4 regions of the Companilactobacillus sp. FL22-3 genome follow, and region 3 is predicted to be linked to each of the others. Evidence: predicted binding sites of a transcription regulator. Region 3 holds the regulator's gene; each other region holds the start of a gene.

Region 1 (2,212 bases), on a different contig from region 3:
CCGTTACAACGAATAATCATTATTTAGTTAACGAAATTGCTCGGATTACTCAACAAGAACCAGGTAATGCCTTGAATACTTGGATTCACAGTACACCATTGATGTCGATCGTGGTACACCATCAACCACACTTTAAGGCTCAAAAACCTAACGAATCAGTCTTCTGGGGCTACTTCATGTATCCAAGAAGAAATGGTGACTATGTTCAAAAGCCAATCATTGAAATGACTGGTAAAGAAATGCTGGAAGAATTCCTTGGTCAATTGGCAGCGGTTGATCCAAGTAAAGATAACATTGCTAACCATAAAGAAGAAATCATGGACAGCATTGTCAATGTAATTCCAGTTCACATGCCATATGCCAGTGCTTTGTTCAATCAAAGAGCTGTCGGCGATCGTCCTGATGTCGTTCCAGAACACAGTAAGAATTTGGCCTTCATCAGTCAGTTCTGTGAACAACCATTCGATATGGTCTTTACTGAACAGTATTCATTCCGTGCTGCTCAAAGAGCTGTCTACACATTGCTCAACATTCCGCTTTCAGAAATGACACCAATGCATCATTATGAAAAAGATCCAAAAGTCATGGCTCGTGCAACTAAGACCATGTTTAGATAAAAAAATATTTCACAAGCGGAGCTGAATCAACTTTCAGTTCCGCTTTTTTGTGAAAGAACAATGCTTGAAATCAGCCACTTTGTGAAGAAACATTCACAATAAAATGGCTGATTTTTTTGATGTGAAAAATGTATTCCAATCAAAATAGCTGATTGGGTGTTGATATATCAACGTGGATACGTTTTCATTGATTATTTGAAATAAAACGCTTGAACAAAGATTACACAGTGATAAGATAAAACGTGAATTAGTTAACAAATATAGTTTCAATCTTGGAGGTAATCAGATGTTGAAAGGTTCCAAAGATACAAAAGTTGATGAAAAAGAAGCTGTAAAACCTGTGATCGATGCCATGGTTTCTAAAGCTCAAAAAGCTTTAAAAGTTATGGATAGTTTTACTCAAGAACAAGTTGATCATATCGTTCATCAAATGGCGATTGCTGGATTAAATGCCAGCTTTGAATTAGCCAAGTTGGCTTATGAAGAAACAGGCCGTGGGCTAGTTGAAGATAAAGTTATTAAGAATATGTATGCGACAGAAGAGATCTGGCATTCAATTAAGCGTGATAAGACGGTTGGTATCATTGAAAATGATAAAGAACACCGTTTGATCAAAGTCGCTGAACCATTGGGTGTTTTAGCTGGCGTTACGCCTGTAACCAATCCAACTTCAACAGCAATGTTCAAGTCATTGATTGCTTTGAAAACACGTAATCCCATCATCTTTGGTTTCCACCCCCAAGCTCAAAAATGTTCTGTTGCGGCCGCAAAGGTCATGTTAAAAGCCGCTATTGATGCTGGTGCTCCTGAAGGAGTGATCCAATGGATCGAAAAACCAAGTATCGAAGCAACTTCATACTTGATGAATAACGACGGAGTCGCTAGTGTCTTGGCCACCGGTGGTCCTGGTATGGTTAAGGCTGCTTATTCAACTGGGAAGCCTGCTTTAGGTGTTGGTCCTGGTAATGGCCCTGCATATATTGAAAAGACCGCTAATATCAAGCGTGCGGTTAATGATATTATGATTTCGAAGACTTTTGATAACGGAATGGTTTGTGCTTCGGAAAACAGTGCTATTGTTGATGCAGATATTTATGCTGAAGTTAAATCATTATTTGAGAAGAATAAAGTGTTCTTCCTCAAGAAAGCTGATTACAAGAAATTGGCTGAAGCAATGTTTAGACCCGAAGGTGGAGTCAAAGGTCCTATCGCTGGTCAATCAGCGTTGAATATTGCCAAACTTGCTGGTATCAAGGTTCCAGCTGATACGAAAGTACTCGGAGTAGAATTAAGCAAGGTGGGTCCTGATGAGCCACTTTCTGCAGAAAAGCTTTCACCAGTTTTGTCTGTTTATAAGGTTGCAGGTCACAAAGAGGGATTCCAAAAAGCCGATGAGCTTTTGCACTTCGGTGGCTTAGGTCACACCGTTGGAATTCATACGATGGATGAAGATTTAGCAACTGAATTTGGTATTAAGATGAAAGCTAGTCGTGTACTAGTTAATACTCCTGCTACCATCGGTGGTATCGGTAATCTTTATAACGAAATGATCCCTTCATTGACACTTGGTACTGGTTCATGGGGTAAGAATTCTA
Region 2 (2,212 bases), on a different contig from region 3:
CCGCTGAGAAAGAGAATTACATTCCTATCATTGGTTCATCGGAACTTTCTAGAATGGATCCGTTCCATCCATCTTCCATGGCGCAAAAATATCATTGGAAGAACAAGCCATTTTTACTTGGTAATCCAGGTACGGCTTCGCTCACTCAAGCAATGAATGTTGGTGGAATGGAAAACCTCAAGGGAAATAAAGCTGTTTTTATTATTTCGCCCCAGTGGTTTACCAAAACCGGTGTCCCAGCCGATGCTTTTAAGTACTTCTTATCGCCCTTGCAATTGACAGGATTTATTTTGAATTCTGATCATGGTGATAAGGCCATGAATAAGTATGTTGCCAATCGAATCCTTGATTTGGGTGTCGATAAAGGACCCATTGAGGATGAGGCTTTAGAAAGAATTGCTGCTGGTAAGCAAATTACTTCGTTTGAACGCTTTTATATTCAAAGATTTGCCCGCTCTAGCTTAAAGAGCCAAGATGATCTGTTTGGTTCTATCTCGATGAATGATCATGAAGATGTCATCAGCGATGCAGCTAGCAAATTGCCTGACAAGTATAATTATAAAAAATTGAATAAATTAGCTATCAAGATGGCTAAAGAACATTCAAATGATAATGCCTATCAGATTGGTAATAAGTTCTATGACAAGCAATTGAGAAAACGAATGGAAACTTATCGCAATGCTCATCGACACGTAACTTATACTCATTCGCCTGAATACAATGACTTCCAAGCTTTACTTTATATGTTTGCTCAAAATAAGACCGAAGTATTGTTTGTGATTCAACCAATTAACCCATATTGGGTCAAGTATACAGGGATGCCAATGAGCACAATCACTAATTTTGACACCAAGATCAAGTATCAATTGAGATCTCAAGGATTCAATAATATTGTTGATTTATCCGAACTTAAAAATCCCAACTATATCGCCGAAGATACGATTCATATGGGCTGGCGTGGTTGGTTATTGTTAGATCGTCATTTGAAAGATTATTACAAAGATAAGAAGGCTAATCCCAAGAATACCCAATATAAGATGGACAGCTACTTCTTAACTGACAAGTGGGCTAATAATACAGACTTTTCAAATAACAAATAAAAAGTTAAAAGAAAAAGTTCAGCTTTCTAGTTTTGCTAAATAAGGAGAGCATAACAAAACACTTTTAGCTTTCAGTATTAAGTAAATAGAGCGGTAACTCGATTTTTGAGTTGCCGCTCTATTTGGGTTAAGCGAAAGAAGCTGTTTTTTACGCAAGATTAAAGTTAAAAATGGTTATGCCTACTGCCAGCCTTTTTTAATATTTATATGTAATTCGATACATTATAATTATATTTACAATTACTATTTAATGCCTTATTATTATTTTATTAGAATATTGCTGTGATATTTTTTTATAGATATTTGTGAATAAATTAACATGTGAGGAGTAAGCTGATGGATCAAAAACAGATGAGTAAAGAAATCCTTTTAAGAATGGTCAAGGCTTTTACTGAAAATGAAGTTGCACCATATGACATGGAGATCGATCATACCCGTTCTTATGTCAATAATCTTTTGGATAAAATTAAACAAGCTGATTTTCTCAGCACGATGTTGCCAGAAGAGTACGGTGGAGCTGGATTTGATGGTGAGACCACTGCGGCCATGATCAATGAAATTGCTCGTGGGAATGCCAGCTTAGGTGTAACTTTAGAAGGTCATTTCAAGTTGATCGATCAAATCGTTAAGTATGGAAATCAAGCTCTAAAAGATGAATATTTGCCACAAGCTAAGTCGAGAATCATTGGCTTTTCAATGACTGAACCAAGTGGTGGTTCAAATCCGTTGGGGATAACCTCACATGCTGAAAAACATGGCGACAAGTGGATCATTAATGGTGATAAAATTATGATCACTAATGGTGGATTAGCTGAGATCTATTGCGTTTTAGTTAAAACTGCACCAACAGAGTTGTCATTTTTCGTTGTGGACAAGGACATGCCAGGATTTGAATATGGTAAGCAAGAAAACTTCTTAGGTCTTACTGGTGTGCCAGTTGGCGAAATTGTGATGAATAATATTGAAGTTGATGAGAACCATCTTTTAGGCAAAGTTGGAATGGGAAAAGAAATCGGCGACAGTGCTCATAATGATGCTCGAATCTTAATGGGGGCCGTTTTGACCGGTATCATGGAACATGAGCTGAACATTGTGACTGACTACGCCACGCA
Region 3 (2,212 bases):
AAAGTGTATTTGCCAATTTGATGGTGAAGCTCAACAGGTTCTTTGATCTCCCAGTGATAAACTGAGAAGAATGGTGAAATTGGTGGTTGAACAAAGGTTGTGAACTTGTTTTGGCCGACTTGTTTGGATTCAATATCAAGTTGAGGATCTTTATGAGGCACGGTAATAGTATCCTCAGATTGTTTGATATGTAGATCACGTTTCTTTCCAGTAGTCTTATCAACCCGATCATAGTCATACAAACGATATGTTGTATCACTGCTTTGTTGGGTTTCTAAGACCATGATCCCCTTATTTAAGGCATGAACCGTTCCACTTGGTACATAGTAGAATTCGCCCGCCTTAACTGGGACTTTTCTCAAAAGATGATCCCAATCGCCTGATTCGATCATTTGGTCAAGTTCAGCTTTATTCTTAGCATTGTGACCATAGATCAAATATGAATTAGGCTCAGCATCGATGATATACCAGCATTCTGTCTTACCTAATTCATGTTCATGCTCAGCTGCATAGGCATTGTCTGGATGAACTTGAACTGAAAGACTGGCTTCAGCATCTAAGATCTTAGTTAACAAAGGAAAAACTTTGCCTTCTGGATTACCAAATAATTCGCTGTGATTTTTCCAAAGGTCATCAACATATTGTCCAGCAAATTCGCCATTTTCGACTTGTGATCTACCATGTGGATGTCCAGAAATTGCCCAACATTCACCAATCGTGCCATCAGGAATATCATAGCCAAACTTAGTTGCTAATTTTCTGCCACCCCAGATTTTTTCGTGGAAGACAGGTTTCAAGAATAATGGTTCACTCATTATAATTCCCCCCAAAGGATTTTAATTTGTTTCTTCTGTCATTGACTTATCACGGTCTAAGAAGAAGATCAACGTCTGCAATTCATTTGCCAAATCGACATAATGAACGCGGATACTACTTGGTACATTGATAATAACCGGTGTAAAGTTTAAGATACCGCGAACGCCAGCCTCGGCTAACTGATCAGCGGTCGTTTGGGCAGCGTTAGATGAAACTGTCAAAATGCAGACATCGATCTGTTGCAAGTTAAGTTGTTCTTTCAGTTCGCTAATATAGTAAACTGGTACGCCACTCTTAACTGTACCGACAATTTCCTTATTGATATCAAAAGCTGCCGCAATTCGCACATTATTAGTCCGAGAAAAGTTATAATTTAGTAAGGCGTTACCTAAATTACCAACTCCCACTAATGCGACGTTGGTTCGTTTATCTTGATTCAAGAGCTTCTTAAAGAAAGCCACTAAATCGTTTACATCGTAACCGTAGCCACGTTTCCCAAGTGCACCTAGATATGAGAAGTCACGTCTAATTGTAGCACTATCTATCTTGACCCCTTCTGATAATTCGCCAGAGGAGATTTTTTTTGTGCCTTCATCCTTGAGAAATTGAAAGTAACGATAATAAATTGGTAAACGCTTTATTGTTGCGTTTGGAACTGTTGTTTTTGTCATAATTTACCACCATATGTGTGTCATTTCACTAACATTTATAGTAAATAAAAATCCAAAAAAACGCAATACGTTAAACCTATAAAGGCACAAATTATTAATTAATGATAAAATTGTGAAGACATAAAGGAGTTATATTTTGATTTTATTACAAGCACAGAACATTACGAAAAATTTTGGTACCAAAAAACTTTTTTCCAATGTCAGTTTTGAAATCCAAGACAATAGCCGAATCGGTTTAGTTGGACGTAACGGCGTTGGAAAATCTACTTTGCTGAAGATCATTTCAGATCAAGAAAGTTATAACAGCGGCAATATTGCGTTGAAAAAAGACACCAATATTGGCTATTTAGCACAGGATTCAGGTCTGAACAGCGATAATCAAATTTTCTTAGAATTGGAAAAGGTATTTGACTACCTCAAAGAACAAGAAAAAAGGATGCACGCACTTGAAGAAAAATTAGCTGATCCTAATGCTGATGATTACGAAGATATCTTAAAACAATATGATCAACTACAAAATACTTTTCGCCAAGAAAATGGTTACGGTTATCAATCAGAAATCCGCAGTGTCCTAAAGGGCTTCGGTTTTGAGGAAGAAGTTTGGCAAAATAAAGTCTCGACGCTTTCTGGTGGTGAAAGGTCACGTTTAGCGATGGCTAAAATGCTCTTGGAACACCACGATATCTTACTCTTGGATGAACCGACCAACCATTTGGATATCAACA
Region 4 (2,212 bases), on a different contig from region 3:
GTCAGGTTGTCAGCTTTAACAACTGAGTCTAAAAATTCTGGGTAAGGGGCGTCTTTATCATTAGCTAATTCATCGTACTTCTTTTGGTCGAAGATAACGAACGGATGACGTTGAGCCAAAGGAATCCGCCAGTTTCCGTGATCTTGAATGTGTCCGTGACGGTGCATCTCATTTTCATCGAAGTAGCGAGTACCATCATCGCCAACAACGATTAAACTGCCTTGATGGAAAGCGGGCCAATCGAATGGTAAGAATTGTGAACGTTGACCGGCTTTAGGTTTTGGCGTGAGTCCATGGAAAATGCCATATGATTCGTAATTATTCATATTATAGAGTTTAGCACCAACTTCACTGGCCATTTTAATGCCGATACCCTTGTTGTAGAGTGAGCCAATAGGATTGAGGCTAGTTTCGCCTAAGTAGTTCTCGACCATTTGCGGATTGTTTTCAAAGCCACCTGTTGCCATAACGATGCCGTTCTTAGCTTGGACGTTCAATAGTTGACCGTTACGCTCGATTTGGACACCAACAATGGCGTGATTCTTAGGATCTTGTATCAAGTGTTTGGCTGGCGTATGGTACAAGACATCAATTTGATCGGCTCGGTTGAGGACTTGTTGACGAAGATTTTTCCACAGTGCCGAGTCAGCTACTCCTTCGTGGACTGCGACTAGTTCATGAGTCTTTTGACCACGGAATTCGGGGTATTCATGTGCCATGAAGTACAAGGCTTTTGAGACTGGTGAATCGGGATGTTTACCCATAATAAAAGGCGTTACGCCTAAATATTTACTCAAATAATTAGGAATTTGATAGAGACCTTGAACAAAAGTATCCATTAAATCGTGATCATATGACAAAGGGAAAGCTAAATCTTCGTAATACTTACGTAAATCTTCAAGATCATCACCAGATGAAATAACTTGTCCTGCATAACGGGTATTACCACCTTCGTGACCTTCGGGTGCTGAGTCAGTAATGAGAACTTTGGCTCCGTTATCTGCGGCAAAACGAGCTGCCGAAGCTCCAGCACCACCGAATCCTAAGACAATCACATCATAAGTTGCGTTCCATTTTAAATTTGAATCTGCAAACATTTCACTCACTCCATTTCCTCTCAATGTTATGATTAATATAACTCTAAATATAATCATTGTGAATAAGTTCTCATTATTGAAAACGACATGTTTCACTGCTATAAAGAATTTAGAAACGAATTGAGGAAGTATCATGGGACTAATCAATAAGAGTTATTATGCGTTAGGAACGGTCATAAATTTATCAGTTGCGACGCCTGCCACCGAAAATGATTTGGAGGCGGGGTATAACTTGATTCAGCGTTTTGAAGATAAGTTGACTGTCAATCGAACTAAATCAGAGGTCATGTCGATCAATGACAACGCCGGGATCAAAGCAGTCGAGGTTCCTGTGGATACATATGCTCTGATTAAGGAAGCTGTCTTGGTCAGTCGCAAACATCTAGGGTTCAATGTCGCAATTGGACCGTTGGTTAAATTGTGGAAAATTGGCTTCAAGGGTGCTAATAAACCAACAGATGCAGCTATTCAGGAACGCCTAAAAATTATTGATCCAGAAAAAATCCTTCTTAATGACCAACAGCACTCAGTCTTTTTGTTGGAAAAGGGTATGGAGATTGATTTGGGCGGAATCGCTAAGGGTTATATCGCCGATTGTATTAAAGCGTTGTGGCAAAAACGTGGTGTAGAAAGTGGCATCATTGACTTAGGTGGCAATGTCTTATTAGTTGGACCAAGCCAGCACGCTGACAAGTTGTGGAATATTGGGGTTCAAAATCCAACTGCACCAAGGGATGTATCGTTAGGTGTGATTCAAACTAAGGCAAAGTCGATTGGGACGTCTGGAATTTATGAACGGAAGTTAGTTATCGATGGTCACGAGTATCACCACATGTTTGATTCCAAGACCGGTTATCCGATCAGTAATAATCTGGCCAGTGTCACGATTGTGAGTGATCGTTCAATTGATGGCGAGATTTGGTCTACTATTGGCTTTTATCAAGGCATGGAAAAAGGAGCTGCTTTGATAGAATCGCAACCTGGAATCGAGGCTATTTTTGTGACTAAAGATTTGCAGACGCATGTGACTAGTGGCCTGTTGACGAGCTTTCATTTAATATAATTTTTGTACATAAAAGCGATTACAAAATTATATTGATTTTATTCGTGAATCA

The links. The regulator Rex, encoded in region 3, represses fermentation and respiration genes when NADH is low (regulators of the CRP and FNR family bind a similar motif). The targets are predictions, from matches to a motif close to TTGTGAANTANTTCACAA.
Region 1: a site for Rex is predicted at 858-875, ahead of adhE (bifunctional acetaldehyde-CoA/alcohol dehydrogenase). Genes of this name have one in related genera too.
Region 2: a site for Rex is predicted at 1,404-1,421, ahead of ACYT32_RS00270 (acyl-CoA dehydrogenase family protein). Genes of this name have one in related genera too.
Region 4: a site for Rex is predicted at 1,154-1,171, ahead of ACYT32_RS03435 (FAD-binding protein). Genes of this name have one in related genera too.

What each region holds. Positions count from the first base shown of each region.
Region 1 covers NZ_JBTYYZ010000011.1:47,867-50,078, reverse strand. Annotated here, with positions in the region: gene ACYT32_RS10585 (oleate hydratase) at 1-617, shown strand, start outside; gene adhE (bifunctional acetaldehyde-CoA/alcohol dehydrogenase) at 904-2,212, shown strand, end outside.
Region 2 covers NZ_JBTYYZ010000001.1:58,507-60,718, reverse strand. Annotated here, with positions in the region: gene dltD (D-alanyl-lipoteichoic acid biosynthesis protein DltD) at 1-1,100, shown strand, start outside; gene ACYT32_RS00270 (acyl-CoA dehydrogenase family protein) at 1,437-2,212, shown strand, end outside.
Region 3 covers NZ_JBTYYZ010000009.1:70,628-72,839, forward strand. Annotated here, with positions in the region: gene manA (mannose-6-phosphate isomerase, class I) at 1-815, opposite strand, end outside; gene ACYT32_RS09245 (redox-sensing transcriptional repressor Rex) at 837-1,487, opposite strand; gene ACYT32_RS09250 (ABC-F family ATP-binding cassette domain-containing protein) at 1,624-2,212, shown strand, end outside.
Region 4 covers NZ_JBTYYZ010000003.1:25,373-27,584, reverse strand. Annotated here, with positions in the region: gene ACYT32_RS03435 (FAD-binding protein) at 1-1,097, opposite strand, end outside; gene ACYT32_RS03430 (FAD:protein FMN transferase) at 1,231-2,160, shown strand.